One region of the Pseudomonas sp. c313 genome, then DNA from elsewhere that is predicted to be linked to it. Evidence: riboswitches for the same ligand, from Rfam matches in the RefSeq annotation. Region 1 holds a riboswitch; each other region holds the start of a gene.
What was found. A riboswitch is a leader RNA that binds a small molecule or an ion and turns the genes downstream of it on or off. The one in region 1 is predicted to bind cobalamin.
Positions count from the first base shown of each region.

Region 2: another riboswitch for cobalamin. It lies ahead of ACZRKZ_RS16405 (TonB-dependent receptor plug domain-containing protein); the one in region 1 lies ahead of cobO (cob(I)yrinic acid a,c-diamide adenosyltransferase).
Region 3: another riboswitch for cobalamin. It lies ahead of cobW (cobalamin biosynthesis protein CobW); the one in region 1 lies ahead of cobO (cob(I)yrinic acid a,c-diamide adenosyltransferase).

Region 1 covers NZ_JBUZRD010000003.1:771,305-778,777, forward strand. The annotation lists gene ACZRKZ_RS13105 (AI-2E family transporter) at 1-36, shown strand, start outside; gene hda (DnaA regulatory inactivator Hda) at 267-971, shown strand; gene ACZRKZ_RS13115 (C40 family peptidase) at 1,186-1,830, shown strand; gene ACZRKZ_RS13120 (C40 family peptidase) at 1,975-2,508, shown strand; gene ACZRKZ_RS13125 (PQQ-dependent sugar dehydrogenase) at 2,587-3,900, opposite strand; cobalamin riboswitch at 4,000-4,236, shown strand; gene cobO (cob(I)yrinic acid a,c-diamide adenosyltransferase) at 4,315-4,926, shown strand; gene ACZRKZ_RS13135 (cobyrinate a,c-diamide synthase) at 4,923-6,263, shown strand; gene bluB (5,6-dimethylbenzimidazole synthase) at 6,260-6,910, shown strand; gene cbiB (adenosylcobinamide-phosphate synthase CbiB) at 6,907-7,473, shown strand, end outside.
Region 2 covers NZ_JBUZRD010000005.1:26,310-33,782, reverse strand. The annotation lists gene ACZRKZ_RS16425 (DcrB/PsbP domain-containing protein) at 1-457, shown strand, start outside; gene ACZRKZ_RS16420 (alpha/beta hydrolase) at 484-1,215, opposite strand; gene cobF (precorrin-6A synthase (deacetylating)) at 1,227-1,982, opposite strand; gene ACZRKZ_RS16410 (histidine phosphatase family protein) at 2,039-2,596, opposite strand; cobalamin riboswitch at 2,716-2,920, shown strand; gene ACZRKZ_RS16405 (TonB-dependent receptor plug domain-containing protein) at 3,014-4,966, shown strand; gene ACZRKZ_RS16400 ((2Fe-2S) ferredoxin domain-containing protein) at 4,966-5,331, shown strand; gene ACZRKZ_RS16395 (ABC transporter substrate-binding protein) at 5,328-6,266, shown strand; gene ACZRKZ_RS16390 (transporter substrate-binding domain-containing protein) at 6,295-7,473, opposite strand, start outside.
Region 3 covers NZ_JBUZRD010000002.1:57,071-64,543, forward strand. The annotation lists gene cobM (precorrin-4 C(11)-methyltransferase) at 668-1,414, opposite strand; gene ACZRKZ_RS05160 (cobalamin biosynthesis protein) at 1,497-1,910, opposite strand; gene ACZRKZ_RS05165 (CbtA family protein) at 1,907-2,611, opposite strand; gene ACZRKZ_RS05170 (CbtB domain-containing protein) at 2,623-2,811, opposite strand; cobalamin riboswitch at 2,908-3,132, opposite strand; cobalamin riboswitch at 3,175-3,376, shown strand; gene cobW (cobalamin biosynthesis protein CobW) at 3,476-4,537, shown strand; gene cobN (cobaltochelatase subunit CobN) at 4,541-7,473, shown strand, end outside.

The DNA of each region.
Region 1 (7,473 bases):
GATGTCTACACCGGTGTCGACGAGCCCAATCTATAAGGTCGAGGTTCAGCGCGCCCTCACAAACCCGGCTCAGTGCCGGGTTTGTCGTAGTTGCTCCCCAGGCCAGTGGCCGTGGCGTCAAATAATCTCTATGAAATCCAGCACGTTAACGCAAACCTTTGATTTTGCTTGTGGTCTGCTGCATTGTGCACCCGGCGTCACGGGTATAAACTTTGCACACTTTTCACAGAGGCCACTAACGGTCCGATTGGAACCGTTCAGTCAGCATGAAACCGATTCAGCTGCCCCTAGGTGTGCGTCTGCGTGACGACGCTACCTTTATCAATTACTACCCAGGCGCCAATGCCGCTGCACTCGGCTATGTCGAGCGGCTTTGCGAAGCCGACGCCGGGTGGACCGAAAGCCTGATTTACCTCTGGGGCAAGGACGGCGTGGGACGTACCCACTTGTTGCAGGCCGCTTGCCTGCGTTTTGAGCAGATGGGCGAACCGGCGGTGTACCTGCCTTTGGCCGAGTTACTAGATCGGGGCACCGAAATCCTCGACAACCTTGAACAATACGAACTGGTTTGCCTGGATGACCTGCAAGCAGTTGCGGGGCGGGCGGATTGGGAAGAGGCGCTGTTTCATCTGTTCAACCGCTTGCGTGACAGCGGGCGGCGCTTGCTGATTGCTGCGTCCACCTCGCCTCGGGAGTTGCCGGTGAAGCTGGCGGATCTCAAGTCTCGCCTGACCCTGGCACTGATTTTCCAGATGCGCCCACTGTCTGATGAAGACAAGCTGCGCGCCCTGCAATTGCGTGCGTCCCGTCGGGGCCTGCACCTTACCGATGAAGTCGGGCACTTTATCCTCACCCGTGGCACCCGCAGCATGAGTGCTCTGTTCGAATTGCTCGAACGCCTCGATCAAGCCTCTTTGCAGGCCCAGCGCAAGCTGACTATTCCTTTCCTGAAAGAAACCCTCGGCTGGTAGCCAGCCCTTTAAAATAGGGGCTCTTGGCATTTTGCAGGCGCCAGAAATCCTGCGTTTTAGCCTGTTTGGCCACGCAAAAGGGTCTTGTAGGGGTTTAAGGGCTTAGATGTCATGGCCCAAACAAGAAGTCACATGGATCACGATTGAATTTGCAAATCGATATGATAGAAGGCATAGTCTCGGCTTCTTTACACATCCAGCCACGGTCGTGCCCATGCTAAATCGCTTCGCACCCCTCGTGCCTCTCGCACTCGTTACCCTGTTGTTTGGTTGCGCCACCCACCCTCAACAGGTGGCTGAGCAGCAAAAGCCTCAACAACACAATCAACAAAAATTTGTCGCTGCGCAGTCTTCCACTGCTTATCAGGAAGCTGTCTATTCAGAAGAAGTAGCGACAGAAAAAGAACTGGCTGAGTTTTCCGACAGCAAGCCTTATCAGCTTCCAGTTCTGGCCGACAGCATCCTCGAGCGCGGTCTGTCCTTGGTCGGCACCCGTTACCGTTTCGGCGGTACCTCTGAAGCCGGTTTCGATTGCAGCGGTTTCATCGGTTACCTGTTTCGCGAAGAGGCCGGCATGAAGCTGCCGCGTTCCACTCGTGAAATGATCAACGTTGATGCACCGTTGGTCGCTCGCAACAACCTCAAGCCTGGTGATCTGCTTTTCTTTAGTACCAATGGTCGTGGTCGCGTCAGTCACGCCGGTATTTACCTGGGCGATGACCAATTTATCCACTCCAGCAGCCGTCGTAGCGGTGGCGTTCGGGTCGATAAGTTGGGCGATAGTTACTGGAGCAAGACCTTTATCGAAGCCAAGCGCGCCCTGGCCATGGCCCCGACTACCGTTACCTCCCGCAAGTAAAGTTAAAGTGATACTTGAAGTTTGACGTGTAAGCGCTAGAATCCTTGGATATTGTTGTGAACTGATCGCGCGAGCTTTGCTTGCGCGGTCTGGTTTTCAGCCTTCGGTAACGAAAGCCGCATCCAGATCAGGATCGTTCTGCCCATGTCGACCTCGGCCCGCCTAATTCTTGTCATTTGCGCCGCGCTGCTCAGCGCCTGCGCAAGTCGTCCACCTCCCGTGGCCGTCAAGCCCAAGCCGGTGTTCAACTATTCCACCCAAACCTTTTCTCCGGCTGCCGAAGACGTGCTTTTTCGTGCGTTGGGTCTGGTCGGCACGCCTTATCGCTGGGGCGGCAATACGCCGGACTCGGGGTTTGATTGCAGCGGCCTGATTGGTTTTGTCTACCGTGACGCTGCCGGTATCTCCTTGCCACGCACCACCCGCGAACTGATCGTGATGCGTGCCCAGGATGTGAGTGAAGATGCCCTGCAAACCGGCGACCTACTCTTTTTTGCCACCAATGGTGGCTCGCAGGTCAGCCACGCGGGAATCTATGTGGGCGAAGGGCGCTTTGTGCATGCCCCGCAAACGGGCGGTACGGTGAAGCTGGACACGCTATCCAAGGCGTATTGGCAGAATGCCTACCTGAGCGCCAAGCGCGTATTGCCGCCGGAACATCTGGCGCGTAATCCCTAAGAAGCAGCTACAAGCTTCAAGCTATAAGCTGCAAGAAGGCGCCTAACGGCCACTTGCAGCTTGAGGCTTGTTAGCAGGTTATTTAGTCGCTGACACCCGCCACACTTTATTCCCCACATCATCGGCCACCAGCAAATCCCCCTGCTGATCGATCACCACGCCCACTGGCCGGCCCATGGCTTTCTCATCGCTGTTGAGGAACCCGGTCAGTACATCCACCGGTTGCCCTTTCGGCTTGCCCGCTTCAAACGGTACAAAGATCACTTTGTAACCACTGTGAGGCTTGCGATTCCACGAGCCATGCTGGCCGATAAACGCGCCGTTACTGAACGGTGCTGGCAACTTGCTGCCCTCGGCAAAGGTCAGGCCCAGTGATGCAGTGTGCGGGCCGACCGCATAGTCCGGTGCAATGGCCTTGGCCACCAGGTCTGGGTCTTGTGGGGTCACGCGCACATCGACGTGCTGGCCGTAGTAGCTGAACGGCCAGCCATAGAAGCCGCCATCCTTGACCGAGGTGATGTAGTCCGGCACCAGGTCGCTACCGATTTCATCCCGTTCGTTGACCGCCGTCCACAGTTTGCCGCTTTGCGGCTCCCAGGCCATGCCGTTGGGGTTGCGCAGGCCAGATGCGAAGATGCGGTGCTGGCCGGTGGCGCGGTCTACTTCCCAAATCGCCGCCCGACCTTGCTCCGCTTCCAGGCCGTTTTCCGCGACGTTGCTGTTGGAGCCGACGCTGACGTACAGCTTGTTGCCATCTTTGCTGGCCACCACGTTTTTGGTCCAGTGATGGTTCAGAGGGCCACCCGGCAGGTCGACGACCTTGGTGCCAGCCTCCTTGATGGAGGTTTCGCCTGACTGATAGGGGAAGCGCAACAGCTTGTCCGAGTCAGCGACGTACAGGTCGTTGCCCACCAGGGTCATGCCGAACGGCGAGTTGAGGTTTTCCAGGAACACCGTGCGGGTTTCAGCGACGCCATCGTGGTCGGCGTCCCGCAGCAGGGTGATGCGGTTCGGGCTCGGCACGCCAGCGCCGGCTCGGCCCATGACCTTGCCCATCACCCAGCCGCGAATGCCCCTGGAATCGTCCGGCTTGGGCGGTGCGTTGGTTTCCGCCACCAGCACATCACCATTGGGCAGTACGTACAGCCAGCGCGGGTGATCCAGGCCTTCGGCGAACGCTGCCACCTGGGTGCCGGCCGCCGCAGTGGGCTTGACGCCGTCCGGCCAACCAATCGCCGGGGCGATATTCACGGTGGGGATCAGGGTTTTGTTCGGCTCCGGCAGCTTGGGCGAGGGGCCGGTGCCGTCGGACACTTGCAAGGTGGAACTATCACCGCAAGCGGCCAGGGTGCCAGCGACGATGATGAGTAAGGCGAGTCGGGTCTTATGCATATTTTTCTCCTCAATACCTGTAGTCATAGAGGCACGACGCGCTGCGATGGTTCAAGTGCGCCGCCAGCTTTAATTGACGCTCCACCCCCAACCCACTAACCTTCGCCGCTTGTTTCAGGTGCTCTGTGGCGTGTGCGTCAACAGAGTGAAACAGGGAAACCGGTGAGTGAGCGCACTTGTACACAGTGAAGCCACGATCCCGGCGCTGCCCCCGCAACGGTAAATGAGTCAAGACGGTGCTTTCGCCACTGTATCGCCCCGCGATATGGGAAGGCGCACCCTCGGCGCGCAACGCCACTCATGAGCCCGGAGACCGGCCTGATTCATCCAACAGCATCACGGTGGGCGATGCTTGGCTGTTTGCTTTCTCTTTTCCTGCCCGCCGTTTTTGTCCAGCCCCAACGGAGAGCTGCCATGACTGAATCCCCCGATCGTGACGAACGCCACCTGGCGCGCATGCTGCGCAAAAAAGCGGTGATCGATGAGCGCATTGCCAATTCACCGAACGAATGCGGATTGCTGCTGGTGCTCACCGGCAATGGCAAAGGCAAGAGCAGTTCAGCCTTTGGCATGCTGGCCCGGGCCATGGGCCACGGCATGCAGTGTGGTGTGGTGCAGTTTATCAAGGGCCGCAACAGCACCGGTGAAGAGCTGTTTTTCCGCCGCTTCCCCGAGCAAGTGCGTTTCCATGTGATGGGCGAAGGCTTTACCTGGGAAACCCAGGACCGCCAGCGCGACATCGCCGCGGCCGAAGCCGCCTGGGTGGTGTCCCAGGAAATGCTGCGCGATCCGTCCATCGGTCTGGTGGTGCTGGATGAGTTGAACATCGCCCTCAAGCACGGCTACCTCGACCTGGACCAGGTCCTCAGCGACCTGCAAGCCCGCCCGCCGATGCAGCATGTACTGGTCACCGGCCGCGGCGCCAAGCCGGAACTGATTGAAATGGCCGACACCGTTACTGAAATGGGCGTGCTCAAACACGCGTTCCAGGCCGGTATCAAGGCACAGAAGGGCATTGAACTTTGAAGCAGTCCCGTCACTGCCCTGCAGTCTTGATCGCCGCGCCGGCGTCAGGCCAGGGCAAAACCACCGTCACCGCCGCACTGGCCCGCTTGCACCGCAATCTCGGGCGCAAGGTCCGCGTGTTCAAGTGCGGCCCGGACTTTCTCGACCCGATGATCCACGAGCGCGCCAGCGGTGCGCCGGTCTATCAATTGGACATGTGGATGGTCGGCGAGCAGGAAAGTCGGCGGCTGTTGTGGGACGCGGCGGGGGAGGCCGACCTGATTTTGATCGAAGGCGTCATGGGCCTGTTCGACGGCACGCCGTCCAGCGCTGACCTGGCGCGGCATTTTGGCGTGCCGGTGCTGGCGGTAATCGACGGCACGGCGATGGCCCAGACTTTTGGCGCTTTGGCCTTGGGGCTCGCCCGTTACCAGCCTGATCTGCCGTTCGCCGGGGTGCTGGCCAATCGCGTCGGCACCCTGCGTCATGCGCAGTTGCTGGAGGGTAGCCTTACCGAAGGCCTGCGCTGGTACGGCGCATTGTCGCGGGAGACCGGTATCGAGCTGCCGAGTCGTCATCTTGGGCTGGTGCAAGCCAGCGAATTGAATGACCTGGATCTGCGCCTGGATGCCGCCGCGCAAGCGTTGGGTAGCAGTTGCGAGGTAGCGCTGCCGCCGCCGGTAGAGTTCGCCGCGCCTGAGCCGATAGAGGCCGAACCGTTGCTGGCCGGTGTACGGATTGCCGTTGCCCGTGACGAAGCCTTTGCCTTTACCTACGGCGCCAGCCTCGACTTGTTGCGAGCGATGGGCGCCGAGTTGCGCTTCTTCTCGCCGATTCATGATTGTGAACTGCCAGAAGCTGACAGCCTGTACCTGCCCGGTGGTTATCCGGAACTGCATCACCTGGCGTTGTCGCAAAACACTTCGATGCTGACCGCCATCCGCGCCCACCATGGCGCCGGCAAGCCCTTGTTGGCCGAATGCGGCGGCATGCTGTATTTGCTGGACTCGCTCACCGATGTCGATGGCACCCGCGCCGAGTTACTCGGACTGCTTCAGGGCGATGCTGTGATGCAAAAGCGCCTGGCCGCCCTGGCGCTGCAAAGTGTCGATTTGCCCGAAGGCGTTCTGCGCGGCCACACCTACCATCATTCCCTGACCAGTACCCAATGGCAGCCGATTGCCCGGGGCCTGAGCCCCAACGGCGGACGCGGCGCCGAGGCGGTTTATCGGCAGGGCCGGATGACCGCCTCTTATGTGCACTTTTATTTCCCGTCCAACCCGACAGCGATTGCAGCGTTATTTGTGCCAGACACCCAAGCCAATGTGGGAGCGGGCTTGCCCGCAATGAGGCCATGACCGACAACACCTTCCCCCAGGCCGACCGCGAAGCCGTCTACCGGGCCATCGCCGAACGCCGCGACATGCGCCACTTCAGCGGCGGCACTGTCGCTCCCGAGCTGCTTCACCGTTTGCTGCAAGCCGCCCACCAGGCGCCCAGCGTCGGCCTGATGCAGCCGTGGCGTTTCATCCGCATCAGCGACCGCGACCTGCGGGGCAAGATTCAGCAACTGGTGGAAGAAGAGCGTATTCGCACCGCCGAAGCCCTCGGCGAGCGTTCCGACCAGTTTATGAAGCTCAAGGTCGAAGGCATCAACGAGTGCGCTGAGGTGCTGGTGGCCGCGCTGATGGATGACCGCGAACGGCATATCTTCGGCCGTCGCACCTTGCCGGAAATGGACATGGCGTCCTTGTCCTGCGCGATCCAGAATCTATGGCTGGCGTCCCGGGTCGAAGGGCTGGGCATGGGCTGGGTGTCGTTGTTCGAGCCCCAGGCCCTGGCCGATCTGCTGGGTTTGCCGGCGGGTGCCAAGCCCCTGGCGGTGCTGTGCCTGGGCCCGGTGACCGAGTTCTACCCGGCACCGATGTTGCAGCTGGAAGGCTGGACCGAACCGCGTCCATTGAGTGACATGCTGTATGAGAATTATTGGGGAGTGAGTCAATGAGTGTGGCCTTGCTGAGTGTCGCTGCCGTGGCGCTGGATGCGCTGCTGGGCGAACCCAGGCGCTGGCATCCGCTGGTGGCATTCGGTAATTTCGCCGGGCGTATCGAGCAGCGTTTCAACTCGGGTGGCCGTGGCTGGCGCAGCCATGGCGTGACCGCCTGGGTGATCGCGGTGGTGCCGCTGACCCTGCTGGCCACGGCCTTGTCGTGGGCGCCGTATGTGGGTTGGGTGATCGAGATCCTCGCGTTGTATTGCGCCCTCGGTATGCGCAGCCTTGGCGAACACGTGGCGCCCGTGGCCCAGGCCCTGCGCAGTGATGACCTGGACGAGGCGCGCAAGCGCGTCGGTTATCTGGTCAGCCGCCAAACCAGCGAGCTGGACCACACCGAAGTTGCACGCGCCGCCACCGAATCGGTATTGGAAAACGGCAGCGATGCGGTGTTCGCCGCGCTGTTCTGGTTTGTCATCGCCGGCGTGCCCGGCGTGGTGCTCTATCGCTTGAGCAATACCCTGGATGCCATGTGGGGTTATCGCAACCAACGTTTTGAACGTTTTGGCTGGGCT
Region 2 (7,473 bases), on a different contig from region 1:
CCTGGACGGCAAATTCACCTTCGGCCTGCCCAAGGCCTACACCGCCGATGCACTGCCGGCCGGCGATGAAGCCCACGGCACCGCGGGCGCCAGCGGCACGATGTACACCAACCAGGCGGGCAAAAGCGTGGTGATCGTGGCCGAGACCCTGCGTAATGACGGCATCACCATCAAGGACAACGACCCGCAATTTCTCGACGGCGCGGTGACTGGATTCGTCAAGGAGCAAAGCGCCACCCTGCCAGACTTCAAGAAACTGGGCGAAATAAAGCTGGTCCTCAAGGGCTTGGGCATGCGTCAGGTTGACAGCACGGCGACCATGGGGGGCGGCAAGACCCTGACCTCGACATTCTTCGCCGGCTCCGGCAATCACCTGCTGGTAATCCAGGCGATTTCCCGGGCCGATGATGCCAAGGGACATGGCGTGTTGGTGAAGCAGATTACGGGCGGCAAGTAAGCCGATTTCCACGGCTATCGCTTTGTTTAGGGCAGGCTCTTTTGGAGCCAGTTCTTCAGGTCCTGCACTTCGGCATTACTGATGGTATGGGTCATGCCCGGATAACCATGAAACTCCGGTTTCAGCCCCAGGCCCGACAACACCTCATTGGCCCGCGTGGCCGAGGCATACGGCAACGCTTGGTCCAACGTGCCATGGCCGATAAAAATCGCCAGCTTGCCCAGTTGCTCATCCGGCTTGAACTGAGTCTTGAGCTGAGCCTTGAGCACCGGCAACACGCTGCCACTCAACGCCGCGATCCCCCGCAGCATTTGCGGCTGCCGTAAGCCCACCTCGTACGACATGATCGCTCCCTGGCTGAACCCCACCAGGAATACTCGGTCGCTCTGGGTGTGATACTTGGCCGTGGCCTGGGCGACAAAGTCCTCGATCAGCCGTGCGCTGCTCTGCAAATCGACGGTCTCGCCATCGTAGTCGCCATTGCCGGGCGTCTTGCGAAACCAGCGATAGCCATCCTCATCCACCGTTCCCGGTGCTCGAACTGACAGGTAGCTCCAGGTCGACGGCAGTTCATCCCTGAGACCGAAAAGGTCCTGCTCATTGCTGCCAAACCCATGGAGAAAAATCACCAGGGGCTGGTTGCGTGAATCACTTTGAGTCTGCTCCAGGTACGACAGCGGCAAATCCGTGTGCAGGGCAGATTGGCCGTGGGCGGCACCCGCACACAACGTCAGCGCCAAGACGATCAGTTTGAACATGGGGATCAACCTCAAGGCTTGCGCAGCAAATAAGTGTCCATGATCCAGCCGTTGGCCTGGCGCGCCGCCTTGCGCACACGCTCAATTTCATCGGCAACCTCAGCCACCTTGCCGCTGATGAGGATCTCGTCCGGCGTACCGAGGTAGGCGCCCCAATAGATATCCATGTCCTTGTCCGCCACGGTGCGGTAGGAGTCCTCTGCATCGAGCATCACCACCAACGTATCGGCGTCACTGACCTGCCCCGCCGCCAACCGGCGACCTGTGGTGATCTCGATGGACCGGCCGATGCGGTTCAGCGGCACTTTGTGCTGGGCCGCCAGGGCCTGGACGCTGGTGATGCCGGGGATGACTTCGAACTCGAATTCACAGCGGCCAGTGGCGAGGATTGCCTGGAGGATGCGGATGGTGCTGTCGTACAGCGCCGGGTCGCCCCACGCCAGGAATGCGCCCACTTCACCATCGGCCATTTGTTCGTTGATCATCCGCTCAAAGGTCTGCTGCTTGTCGCGATTCAGGTCCTGCACAGCGGTGGTGTAGTCGATTTCACCGCGTACTCGCTCGGGGCAATCAGCCTCGACAAAGCGGTAGTCGTGATCGGTGATATAGGTCTCGCAGATTTCCCGACGCAGGTCGATCAGCTTGTCCTTGCTCTGGCCCTTGTCCATCAGGAAAAACACGTCGGTGCGGTTGAGCGCCTTGACCGCCTGCATGGTGATGTAGTCGGGGTTGCCGGCGCCAATGCCGATGATCAGGATGCTCTTCATGGGAAAGTCTTCATGAGGTGTTCTCAATGCGGGGCGGCGATTTTGCCATGTTCCGGCTACGAGGCGTGAGTTTCCAGGCGCAGGCGCCAGACACCGTTGAAACGCAGCTCGGTGGATGACAGCGGCTCCACGTCGATCAGATAGAACATCGCGATCGGACATTGCATGACGTGCAGCAAGGCAGCACGGATGATGAAGGGATGGGTCACCGCCACCACGTGTCCTGGATTAGCTTCGAGGGTTTGCATCCACTGCCCTACCCGCTTGCAGACCTGTTGCACCGACTCGCCACCATGAGGGGCGCTGGTGCTGTCGGTAAGCCAGGTCATCAACTCGTCGCGGTCGACCTCGTCGAGGTCCTGGCCCTGCCAACTGCCGAAATCACCATCGCGCAAGGCTTCATCGACCTTTGCGCCGTTGCCGAACAACGTTGCCGTTTGCCGGGTTCGGGCTTCAGGACCACAGAGCAGGCGCAGGTTTTTCTTGAAACGCCCGGCCAGCGATAACGGCACCTGCCGCCAATCCATCTCCAGAGACTGGTCGATAGGGAATTGACCGCGTTTCTGATACGGCGTCGTGGCGTGGCAAACAAGGGTCAAACGTGTGGCCTGCATCCCCTTCTCCTCTGGTGTGGGAATCACGTGTGCAGTCAATACTGCGCCAGCCCCTTGCCTGACAAGCCAATTGTTCGCAAATTTCCCCGCCAAGTTGACGAGCGGACTTGCGAATGTTCAGATGCTGCCCTGTTTCAGGTGCCTCATGCCGCCGTGCATGGGGTGAAACGGGAAACCGGTACGCTCATCCGAGCAAGTCCGGTGCTGCCCCCGCAACGGTATACGCGTGACCTCTTCGACACACCACTGTGGCCAAACCGCCATGGGAAGGTGAAGGGTTCCAGACGCGTGAGCCCGGAGACCGGCCTGGAGTATCTGTTTGGCAAAATCCTGCGGTGGGCGGGCATGGGCCGGTATTGGCGTGTGCTCGGTACCTTCTCCTGCGTGCTTCTGCGAAAGAAACTTTTCGAGAAGACTATGATTTTTCAATGCTCCTGTTTTCAACGCGCCTATGCGACTACCCCGACCCTGCTCCTGGGTTGCCTGTTCAGCCCCCTGCTGCTCGCCGATGGCAACGCCCTTGAACTCAAGCAGCAGATCGTTTCCGCCCCCTCGGTAGAGTCCACTACCGTCGCCGACATGGCGCAATACGGCAGCAAGGTCGAGATCGTCACTCGCGAACAGATCGAACGCGCCGGCCCCAGCGCCGACATCACCCGCGCCATGCAGATGTTCATTCCCGGCTTCTACATAGCGCCAAAAAACGGCCCGTTCGACTACGGCACCTACTCGTTGCTGGGTGGGCGCAATGACGACACCTTGATCCTGCTGGACGGCGTACGCCTGAACAATCGCCTGTACGGCGGCCTGTACCTGGACACCTTGCCGGCCAACGCCGTGGAGCGCATCGAAGTGCTCAAGGGCGGGCAAAGCTTGCTGTTTGGCACCCAGGCGGTGGCGGGCGTGATCAATATCGTCACCCGCAGCCCGCAGACGCGTGACGCCTCCGGTGAGGTGAATCTGGGAGTCGACACCTTCGGCGGGACTACCGGCGATGCCCGCACCGAGCGGATTTTCAGCAACGGTTTCGGCGACCTGGGCCTGCTGGCCTACGTCAGCCACAACATCTCCGAGGGCTACCAGCCGTTTCGCAACAGCGACATGAGCAACGTCACCGACAAGAAACGCTCCTACGAAGTCACCACCTTCGGCGCCAAGGCGATCCAGTCCTTTGGCGACGATTCACGGCTGGAACTGTTTTACCAATACGCCGATGCCAACCTGGATTTCGCCAGGGCCACCAACAATCGCAAGACCACCAATGACCGGGTGCAACAGATCGCCACGGCGACCTTCGAGCAAAGCATCAACGAACGTCTGAGTTACTTCGTCAAAGGGCATATCAATGACTGGGACACGCGATACTCGCGGGTCAACAACACAACCAACGGCGGCAGCTGGGTGCGCAACCACAACGACTATTGGGGCTTTACCGACTGGGGTGTGCAAACCGAAGGCAAGGCCGAGTTGCAAGGTGGCCACGTGCTGGTGTTCGGCTCCGATAACCAATGGTTCAAGGGCCAGGATGATGTGCTGATCATCGACAACAACAAGGCCCAAGCTCACGCGCTCTACACCCAGTTACGGCCGAAGATCGACGCCCTGCCCGACTGGCACCCCAGCATCGGCATTCGTCACGAAGCTATCGACGGTGGCGACAGCGCCACCGTCGGCATGCTCACCTCGCTCTACGACCTCACCGACAACTGGCAATTGCGCGGCCAATACGGCAGCGCCTACAAACTGCCCAATGCCGAGCAACTGTTCGCCAACGAGGATGACGAAAAGGGCAATCGCAACCTCAAACCGGAAAAAAGCCGCAACGCCGAGTTGGGTATCGACTACAAGGGCAGCCTGCTGGGCCGCGAGTTCAGCGCCAGCGCCACGGTGTTCCGACGCAAGATCACCGACCTGATCAGCATGGACGACATCCAGTGGGTCAACGTCCAGGGCCAGGTTCAGATGCGCGGCTTCGAGGCGGATGCCAAGCTGCAACTCAACAATCAATGGAGCGTGCAGGCAGACATGACCCGCAACCTCACCGAGTCCCGCACGGGTGTCACTATCAATGACATCCCAGGCTTCTTCGCCCGTTCGCGCATTGGCTATGAATCGGAAAGTAAACTGTGGGGGGCCGGAGGTGCGATCCGTTATATTCGCGATGTTATTAGCTCGAAAAAAGTCGAATATGGCCACTACTCGGTGGTGGACGCCGACGCCTATCGTTACCTGGATAGCGCGCACCAGCATCGCCTGAGCCTGTTGGTGGAAAACCTGTTCGACCGCGACTACGTCACCAGCCGCTCCAGCAACGTCGACAACCTCGGTCGGCCGTTTACCTCGGAGGTGCGTTATACGTATCGCTTTTGATGACCGAGACTGAGCCCAGTGTTCACGACGAGGTGGAGACGCACCCGGACTGGTCACACATACCCAGGCACGCCCACCATGTGTTCTTGTGTACCGGCCCGCGCTGTGTCAAGCGCGGGGCCTTGCAGTTGTGGAAAACGCTGCGCCGGCGGTTGCTTAAGCACGAGCGCATCGAGACGCCGGACGGCGTATTGCTGACCCGTACTCACTGCCAGTTCCCCTGTAACCTGGGGCCGGTGCTGACGGTATACCCGGACACATGCTGGTATCACGTGCGCAATGAAGCGGACGTGCTGCGCCTGGTTGATGTGCATCTGGTGGGCGGTGAGATCGTCGACGACTTGCTGATCAAGGAGCGCCCATGAAGCGCACGTGGTGGCTGCTGAGTGCACTGCTCTGGGTGATGCCTTCCCTGGCCGATGGTTACCGCAACTGTGGCCAGGCCTGGCCCCTGCCCCACTTGCCGCTATCGCGTATCGTGGCCCTCAACCAGCACGCCGCCGATATGCTGCTGGCGTTGGACGCAGGCCCGGCGCTGGTGGGTGTGGCGTACCTGGACGACAACGGTACGGCGAACCCGCACGGTAAGTATTTCGGCGTGCCGGTGATTGCTCGCAGGTACCCGTCCAGTGAAGTGTTGTACGCGCAAAAACCCGATCTGGTGGTCGGTGGTTTCGCCAGCGCGTTCGGCAATGGCGTCACCTCCCGCACAGGCCTTGCCGGCAATGGTGCGGCGTCGTACCTGCTGGAGTCGGCGTGCGACGGGCACTCGCTGGATTTTTTCGAACATATCCGCAACGACCTGCAGACCCTCGGCGCCCTGTTGCATAAACAGCAAAGGGCCCAGGTACTGAGCGACGCCATGGACGCCGACCTGGCCAGCGCCCAGGCGTTGATCGGGCCTGGCAAACCGTTGTCAGTGTTCTACCTGGACAGCGAAGTTAACGGCCTGGACAGCGAAGGCCGGCGCGGTTTCGTCACGGCCCTGTTGGCCGCCGCCGGGGCGCGTAATCTGTTTGCCGGGATCAACCAATACCGGGTGACGGTGAACAGTGAAACCTTGTTAATGAGCGACCCGGACGTAATCCTGCTGGCCGATGCCCTGTGGTCCCCCGCCAGCCGCAAGCGCCAATTGCTGACCACAGACCCAGTGTTGTCGCGCCTGCGGGCGGTTCGGGAAAACCGCATGATCGATATCCCGTTTACCCACCTGGTACCCACGGTTGGCAGCGCCAATGTGGTGCTGGGACTGGCGCGGCAGTTCAGGGACATGCGCCAGGAGTTATCCCCAACTCTCTGAACGACTGAAAACCAGGTTCGCATACCAGTCAATGCTGATTGCAATAGGTCAATAGAGTGTGAAGCAGGTGGTCGATAGCCTCAGATACACCTTCAACCGCAGGCGCCAGTGCCTCACGATCCTGCTGTTCACAGGCCTTCTCCAATACCTCACAGCAGCGCGTCAATGCCTGCGCGTTGACCATACGAGCACCGCCCTTGGCCCTGTGGGCCAGGTCATGCAACCTGGGGAAATCCTGCGTGCGCAGCAGTTGCGGCAGTAACCCGTGGTCCACCTGCAAACTGTCGAGCAATGGGGCCAGCAGCTCTTTAAGCGCCTGGGTGTCAGCGCCTGTCAACTTTACCAGGTGGCTCAAATCAATATTCGCTAGCGGCTCGGGCTCAAAGGGCTCGGCAACCGAGGGCATCCCGGTACGTGAAGCCAGCGCCGCGCGCAGGTCCTCAAGGCCGGAGGGTTTAAACAGGCAACCGTCCATTCCGGCCTGCAGGCACAGGTCCACTTCCTCAGGCTGAGCGTTGGCGGTAAAGCCCAATAACAAACAGGGGGCCAGACCTTTGGCCTGCTCTTGCCTGCGAATATCCCGCGCCAACTCGTAGCCATTTTTAAACGGCATGTTGCAATCGGTGATGACGCCATCAAAGCACTCCTCTTGCCAGCGCTCAAGGCCCTGAATACCGTCCTCGGCGGTACTGATCCTATGCCCGAGAAAGCTCAGTTGTCGGGCGAGCAGCAAGCGGTTGGCGGGATAGTCGTCCACCACCAGAATATTCAATACATGGGCCGCAGATGTTTGCGGGGTAGCCGATACCGCCGGGGTGGGCGGTGAAACAGTAGCTGCCAACGATAACGTCACGTCGACCCGCGTGCCCTGCCCAACGACACTGCTCAGTTGTAGTTGACCGCCCATCATCTCGCACAGGCTGCGGCTGATCACCAGTCCCAGGCCAGAACCGCTGCGGGCCGCCTGTTCGGTGTTGCGGCCCTGAACAAAGGGGTTGAACAGCCGCGCCTGGTCGTCGGCGCTGATGCCAATCCCCGTGTCCTCCACCCATAACTTCAGGCTCAAGTAACCGCTGGCAACGGCCGGCGCCCCCTGGGCACTGAGCCGAACCTGGCCGCTGCTGGTGAACTTGATGGCGTTGCTCAAGAGGTTGGATACCACCTGTTTGAAACGCTGCGGGTCAATCAGCACAGGACGATCAATCAG
Region 3 (7,473 bases), on a different contig from region 1:
CCCTCACCGTGGGTCGCCGCGCTGGGCCATCCCTGGCCCAGCGCGGCTAAACCGGCGTCCTGCCGGTTTACCCACTGCGCAACACCTGCGTTCGGCCTCTGGTTTTATGGGCAGGCAGATCAAGAGCCATCCGTTTTTCTGTAGGAGCGAGGGGGACGCCTAGTTCTTGCTCGCGAAGAACCTGAGGGCACCGCGGTGATTCAGGGAGCCAGCGTCATCGTTAACGACCATCGCGAGCAAGCTCGCTCCTACAGGTGGCAGTGGGTCCGCTCTTGCTTTTCACCACTCAGGTCGGCTACCAGGCCGCCGTGCTTTTGCTTTTGCTTTTGATCTAAGGCGCCCCGTTAACCACGATGGCTGAACGCAGGCATTGATCCGTGGGTAAACCGGCAGGACGCCGGTTTAGCCGCGCTGGGCCAAGGATGGCCCATCGCGGCGGCCCACGGAGCAATGCCGGAGTGAAGGCATGCCGAGCCTAGGCGAGGCACCAAGTGGTGGGGCAAGAGCCTTTTGGTTACTTTTGGGCTCTTTTCAAAAGTGACACGCCGTAAGGGCGTAACCCTAAGCCGCCCTGACTAAAATAACGGATATGTACCCAACCCAACCCAACCCAACCCAACCCAACCCAACCCAACCCACAGGGTTTTGCATTAGCATCCGGGAATACTCAAGGCCGATATAAGTGCGCATGACCTGCGCGATACAACGATGACTCGCTGAAACCGTCACTGGCCAACACCCGGCCCACCACAATCAACGCCGTCCGCCTGAACCCCTTGGCCGCTACCTTTTCGGCAATATCCGCCAACGTACCGATAACCCAATCCTGATCTGGCCAGGTTGCACGATGCACCACGGCAATCGGGCAGTCGGGGCCGTAGTGAGGCAGCAGTTCAGCGACGATCTTCTCCAGATGATTGACCCCCAGATGAATCGCCATAGTCGTACCGTGGCTGGCCAGACTACTAAATGACTCTCCCGCCGGCATCGCAGTTTTATCGGCATAGCGGGTCAGGATCACGCTCTGGGCGATATCCGGCAGGGTCAGTTCAGCCTCCAGCAGCGCCGCACAGGCGGCCACGGCTGTCACGCCCGGAATGATCTGGAAGGGAATGCCCAGCTCCCGCAGCCAGCGAATCTGCTCGCCAATCGCACCATACAAGCTAGGGTCGCCGGAATGCACCCGTGCCACGTCCTGGCCGTTTTCGTGGGCGGCCTTGATCAAACCGATGATCTGCTCAAGGTGTAGTTCGGCGCTGTTGATCACCTGTTCGGCCTGATGACCTTCCAGCACGGCGGCCGGTACCAGCGAGCCCGCATAAATGATCACCGGGCAGCTGCGAATCAGCCGCTGGCCCTTGACGGTAATCAGTTCGGGATCGCCGGGGCCCGCACCGATGAAAAAGACGGTCATGACGGTTTCCTATGCAAAAAAACAAGCGTGCAAGGCTTCAGATGAAGATTGCTCATGATCAAGGCTGGCGATTATCGAGATTTTAGCCGCAACTGGCTAACGCAAAGGTGGCCTGGGCGTTTTTCTGACGAGTGATCAGCAGCCTCGCCGACCCCTGGGCCAAGTGTTCAGCCAAGGCCAGGGCGGCACTTTCGGCAACGCCATGGCAGCCCGTATGGGCGAAGGCGATAGCCGACTTGTGGCTCAGCCGGGGTTCATACAATACCAATTGCCCGGCACTGAAAAACTGCAGCGGCAGGTTCAAGGCCTTGGCCAATGCCAACAGCCCTGGTTCATCCTGTTTGAGATCAATACTGGCCAGTGCAGTGATGCGTTGGCGATCGATGCCGCCCTCGTCGAGGGCCTTGTTGAACAGGGCAAGCAGGGTGTCAGTGTCGCAGCCACGCTGGCAACCCAGGCCGACCACCAGGGTCGGCGCTGTGTTGTCAGTGGTCATGCCGAGTATTGATCGTCACGGTTACGGCGAAACAGCCAGGCGCTGATCAGGCCCAGGGCCAGCCAGAAGGCAACGTTGGTCAATTGCGAGGCAATCTTGAACTGCGCTTCCAGCGCTTCAGGAGCCAGCATTGAATGGGCTTCCGGTTGCGGCGCGCCAATCACATGGGGCACCGCCAGGATTGCCACGCCCAACACTTTCAGCAGCCAGTTGCGACCGAACACGATCAACGCAATACCGGCGGCAGTGGAACCGGCCGTGCCGATCCACCAGATTTGCCGTTGCGCCAGGTCAGCCGCAGCAGTGCCCGGCAGTTCCGGTGGCAGGCCAAGGGTTGGCGCGAGGACGAAGGTTGCATAACCCGCCAGGCCCCACAGCAGGCCTTGAGCGGTGCGGGTTGGCGCACGCAAGGTGTAGAGGCCGGCCAGCATCAGCGCGAAGCCGACCGCGACCACCAGGTTGCCGCCCGTGGTGGACAGTACGCGCTGCCAGCCGTTTTCCGGCTCCCAGGCTTCGGCGTCGTGGCTGTGAGCGGCAGCGGTGCCGTTGGCATGCTCATGCACCTGGGTAGCCGCGGGGGCGTTTTCGAAGGTTTCCGCCTGGAGAATCAGCGGCGCGACCCAGAAGCTTTGCAGCAGGGTCAGCAACAGGGCAGCCAACAGGCCAGTGAAACCTGCGGTTTGGGCAATTCGCTTGATCATGTTGGCAGGTCTCAATGGCACGGGAACGCGGCGCTGTGGCGGGTATCGTGGGCGGCGTTGTGCACGGCCTCAATATGGGAGAAACCGGCGAAATACACCAGGCACGCGCCCAGAATCGACGCACCGATGGCGGCGGTCAGGCGTTGGCTCAAGGTGGCGGTGTTGCTTGCGGTATGCGAGGTGCTGCTGATGATCGACATGGCACGTCCCTTTCGAGTGTCAGGGTGAAACGAGCGCATGAAAACCCTGCGAGCCAGGCACGCAGAGTTCTGAACAGCGCCCGCCCACCGCGGGTTTGTTATTTGATTGATCGGGCCGGTCTCCGGGCTTGCGAGGGGGCTCTTGAAAAGAGTCGACCTAAAAGCATCGCCTTCCCATGCCATCTCGGCACAGTGGATCTGATGCTTCGCTCGCTTACCGTTGCGGGGGCAGCACCGGACTGGTCATGGCTTGAGTCAAGCACATGATTTACCGGTTTCCCGTTTCACCCTGTGAAGGGCACCCGAAACAAGATGTGTAGGAGAGCATGGGTGAGGGATGGTAGTCAAATTGACCGAGCCCCTGTAGCCTTGCGCCTTCGAGGTTCTTCGGCCCAGGTCGAAGCTAAGAAGGGAACGCGGTTGATGCCGCGGCTGCCCCCGCAACTGTAAAGGGTTGATCTGACTGCCACGCCACTGCCTGAACAAGGCGGGAAGGCGCAGCCAGCGCCAGTCGCAAGACCGGCAAGCCCCAAGCCAGGAGACCTGCCTCGCTACGATTCTCAACTTTCAACCGGGCGGGGTGATCCGGTGGCGAAATGGGCTTCTGCGCGCCGCCGCAGGGCCAATCGTCCCGTCTGCCCGCCACCTTGCCAAAGGGCATCCGATGAAAACACTGGCCAAACTCCCCGTCACCATCGTTACCGGCTTTCTCGGTTCGGGTAAAACCACCTTGTTGCGCCATATGCTCGACAACGCTCAGGGCCGCCGCATCGCCGTGATCGTTAACGAATTCGGCGAGCTGGGCATTGACGGTGAAATTCTCAAACAGTGCTCCATCGGTTGCACCGAAGAAGAAGCCAACGGCCGCGTGTATGAACTGGCCAACGGTTGCCTGTGCTGCACCGTCCAGGAAGAGTTCTTCCCGGTAATGCGCGAGCTGGTAGCCCGTCGCGGCGACCTCGACCACATTCTCATTGAGACCTCGGGCCTGGCCCTGCCAAAACCGTTGGTCCAGGCCTTCCAATGGCCGGAAATTCGCAGCGCCTGCACCGTTGATGCGGTGATCACCGTGGTCGACAGCCCGGCCGTGGCTGCTGGCACCTTCGCTGCGTTCCCGGATCAGGTGGATGCCCAGCGCAAACTTGACCCGAATCTGGACCACGAATCGCCGCTGCACGAGCTGTTCGCCGACCAACTGGCCAGCGCCGACCTGGTGATCCTCAACAAATCCGACCTCATCAGCGCCGAAGACCTGGCCCGCGTGCGCCTGGAAGTGGCTGAAGAGTTGCCGCCAGCGGTGAAGATCATCGAAGCCAGCAGCGGTCGCGTGCCATTGGACGTGTTGATTGGCCTGGGCGCCGGTTCCGAAGAACACATCGACAGCCGCCACAGCCATCACGATCATCATCACGAAGGTGAAGACGACCACGACCATGACGCCTTCGACTCGATTTCCATCGAGCTGCCACAAGCCGACGAAAGCCTGCTGCTCGATGCCTTGACCCAACTGGTGGTCCAGCACGGCATCCTGCGGGTCAAGGGCTTCGCCGCAGTCCCCAACAAGCCAATGCGCCTGCTGATCCAGGGCGTGGGCACCCGTTTCGACAAGCACTTCGACCGCGCCTGGCGCGCCGATGAGCCGCGCGCCACACATCTGGTGCTGATCGGCCAGGAACTGGACGCCACCTTGCTCGAAGCGCAATTGCGCGCTGCCCTCAGCGTTTAAGCCATGCACCTGCTCAGGACCCAGCCCGGCGGTTTCGTCTCGGATGACAACATTGCCGACCTTGGACAAACCCCCGCCGAACTGGTGATCCTGTGCAGCGGCGACTCCAGCCTGGCGCTGCTGGCCGAAGCTGCCCAGCAGTTGCCCGAGGATTACCCGAGCCTGCGCCTGGCCAACCCGATGCAGGTGCAGAACCACGCCTCGGTCGACCTGTATGTCGATGAGGTGCTGCGCCACGCCAAGGTCATCCTGATTTCACTGCATGGTGGGATCGGTTATTGGCGTTACGGTATCGAGCGTTTGGTGCAGTTGGCCGAGCGCGGTGTGCAACTGATTTTGGTGCCGGGTGACGACCGTCCAGACCCGGAACTCAGCGGCCTGAGTACCGTCAGCGCGCAAGAGCGCGATCGGCTCTGGCACTTCCTGCGCCAGGGCGGCTTGGGCAATGCGCTGGATTTCTATCGCTGCCTGGCCAACGGGTATCTGGGGCGCGACTATGGCTGGTCCGAGCCGCAAATCCTGCCGCGTACGGCGATCTATCATCCCCATAAAGCCAACGCGTGCCTGAGTGATTGGCAGGCCGACTGGCAGCCCGATCTTCCCGTGGCAGCAGTGCTGTTCTACCGCTCCCATTTGCAGGCAGCCAATACCGGCTTTATCGATGTGTTCTGCCAGCGCCTGCAGGCAGCGGGGTTGAACCCATTGCCCATGGCTGTGGCCAGTTTGAAAGAGCCCGGCTGCCTGACGGTGGTCGAGGACTTGCTGGATGAGGTGCAGGCTTCGGTGATTCTCAATACCACCGGTTTCGCCCAATCCAGCCCCGAAGCGCCGCACTTGCGACCGTTTCGCCGCAATATCCCGGTGATCCAGGCCATTTGCGCCCAGGACAACGAACCCGCCTGGCAGGCCAGCGAGCAAGGCCTTGGCCCCCGTGACCTGGCAATGCACATTGCGTTGCCGGAGCTGGACGGGCGGATCATCAGCCGCCCCATCAGCTTCAAGGACCTGGCTTGGCGCAGCGAGCGCAGCCAGTCGGATGTGGTGTGCTACCGGGCGCAACCTGAGCGCATGGACTTCGTCGCTAACCTGGCGCGGCGCTGGGTCGACCTGGCGCGGGTGCCGAATGCTGAAAAACGCATCGCCTTGATTCTCGCCAATTATCCAACCCGTGATGGCCGCATCGGTAATGGCGTAGGCCTCGATACCCCGGCCGCCGCGCTGAATATCCTGCGGGCGTTGCAGATTGAAGGTTATCCGCTGCCGGACGTGTTAGCGCAAAGTGGTACGCAACTGATCCAGGATTTGCTGGGCGGTATCACCAACGACCTCGACAGCCTCGACCTGCGCCCCTGCCATCAAAGCCTGGGCCTGGACGACTACGAGGCAATGTTCAACCGCCTGCCTGAAAGCAATCGGCAGGCGGTGCTCGCACGCTGGGGTTCGCCGCACACCGACCCGATGTTCCGCGACGGCCGCATGATGATCGCCGGGCTGCGCTTGGGCTTGACGTTTATCGGTATCCAGCCGGCCCGGGGTTATCAGGTCGACGCCAGCGCGGTGTATCACGACCCGGACCTGGTGCCGCCCCACGGTTACCTGGCGTTCTACTTCTGGTTGCGCCAGACCTACGGCGCCCACGCAGTGATTCACGTTGGCAAGCACGGCAATCTGGAGTGGTTGCCCGGTAAAGGCGTCGGGCTTTCGGAAAATTGCTGGCCGGATGCATTGCTTGGCCCGCTGCCGAATATCTATCCGTTTATCGTCAATGATCCGGGCGAGGGTGCCCAGGCCAAGCGTCGCACCCAGGCGGTGATCATCGATCACCTGATGCCGCCGCTGACCCGCGCCGAAACATACGGCCCATTGCGTAACCTGGAACTGCTGGCCGACGAGTATTACGAAGCGCAACTGCTCGACCCGCGTCGAGCCAGAGAGCTGCAAAAGGACATCCTCAAGCTGGTGCGGGAAACTCGCATCGACCAAGAGTTGGCGCTGGACGAAAACCTCGACAGCGACGCCGATGCGGCGATCTGGCTGCCGCGCCTGGATACTTACCTGTGCGATCTGAAGGAGTCGCAGATTCGCGACGGCTTGCATATCTTCGGTGAATCACCCGTTGGCCGCTTGCGCATCGACACGTTGCTGGCTTTGCTACGCATTCCCCGTGGCGATGGCCGTGGTTCGCAATCGAGTTTGCTGCGGGTGTTGGCCAAGGCTTTCGAACTGGGCTTCGATCCGCTGGATTGCGCCCTGGCCGAGCCATGGGCCGGGCCTCGCCCCGAGGTATTACACACGATCGATCCACAGTTGTGGCGCACCGCTGGCGACACCCGTGAGCGCTTGGAACTGTATGCCGCGCGCTTGATTGAACAGGCGCTTGAAGGGCCGGTCGAGCAACTTGAAGAGCCCGGCTGGCACGACGTCAAGGCGGTGATCGAAAGCCTGCGCATCGTCGTCGCTCCGCGCCTGGATGCCTGCGGCCCGGCGGAGATGCGCGGCTTGCTGGATGCCCTGAGCGGGCGCTTCGTCCCCGCCGGTCCCAGCGGCGCGCCCAGCCGTGGTCGGTTGGACGTGCTGCCCACCGGGCGTAATTTTTTCTCGGTGGATGTGCGCAACCTGCCGACCACCACCGCCTGGCGCATTGGTTTCCAGTCAGCCAGCCTGATTCTTGAGCGGCACCTGCAAGACCATGGAGACCACCTGCGTCAGCTCGGCCTGTCGGTGTGGGGCACTGCTACCATGCGTACCGGCGGCGATGACATCGCCCAGGCCATGGCGCTGATGGGCGTGCGCCCTGTGTGGGCCACCGGCAGTCAGCGGGTGGATGACTTTGAAATCTTGCCGTTGAGCCTGCTGGATCGTCCGCGCGTTGATGTCACGCTGCGGGTCTCGGGGTTCTTTCGCGATGCCTTCGCCAACCTGATCCGGTTGTTTGA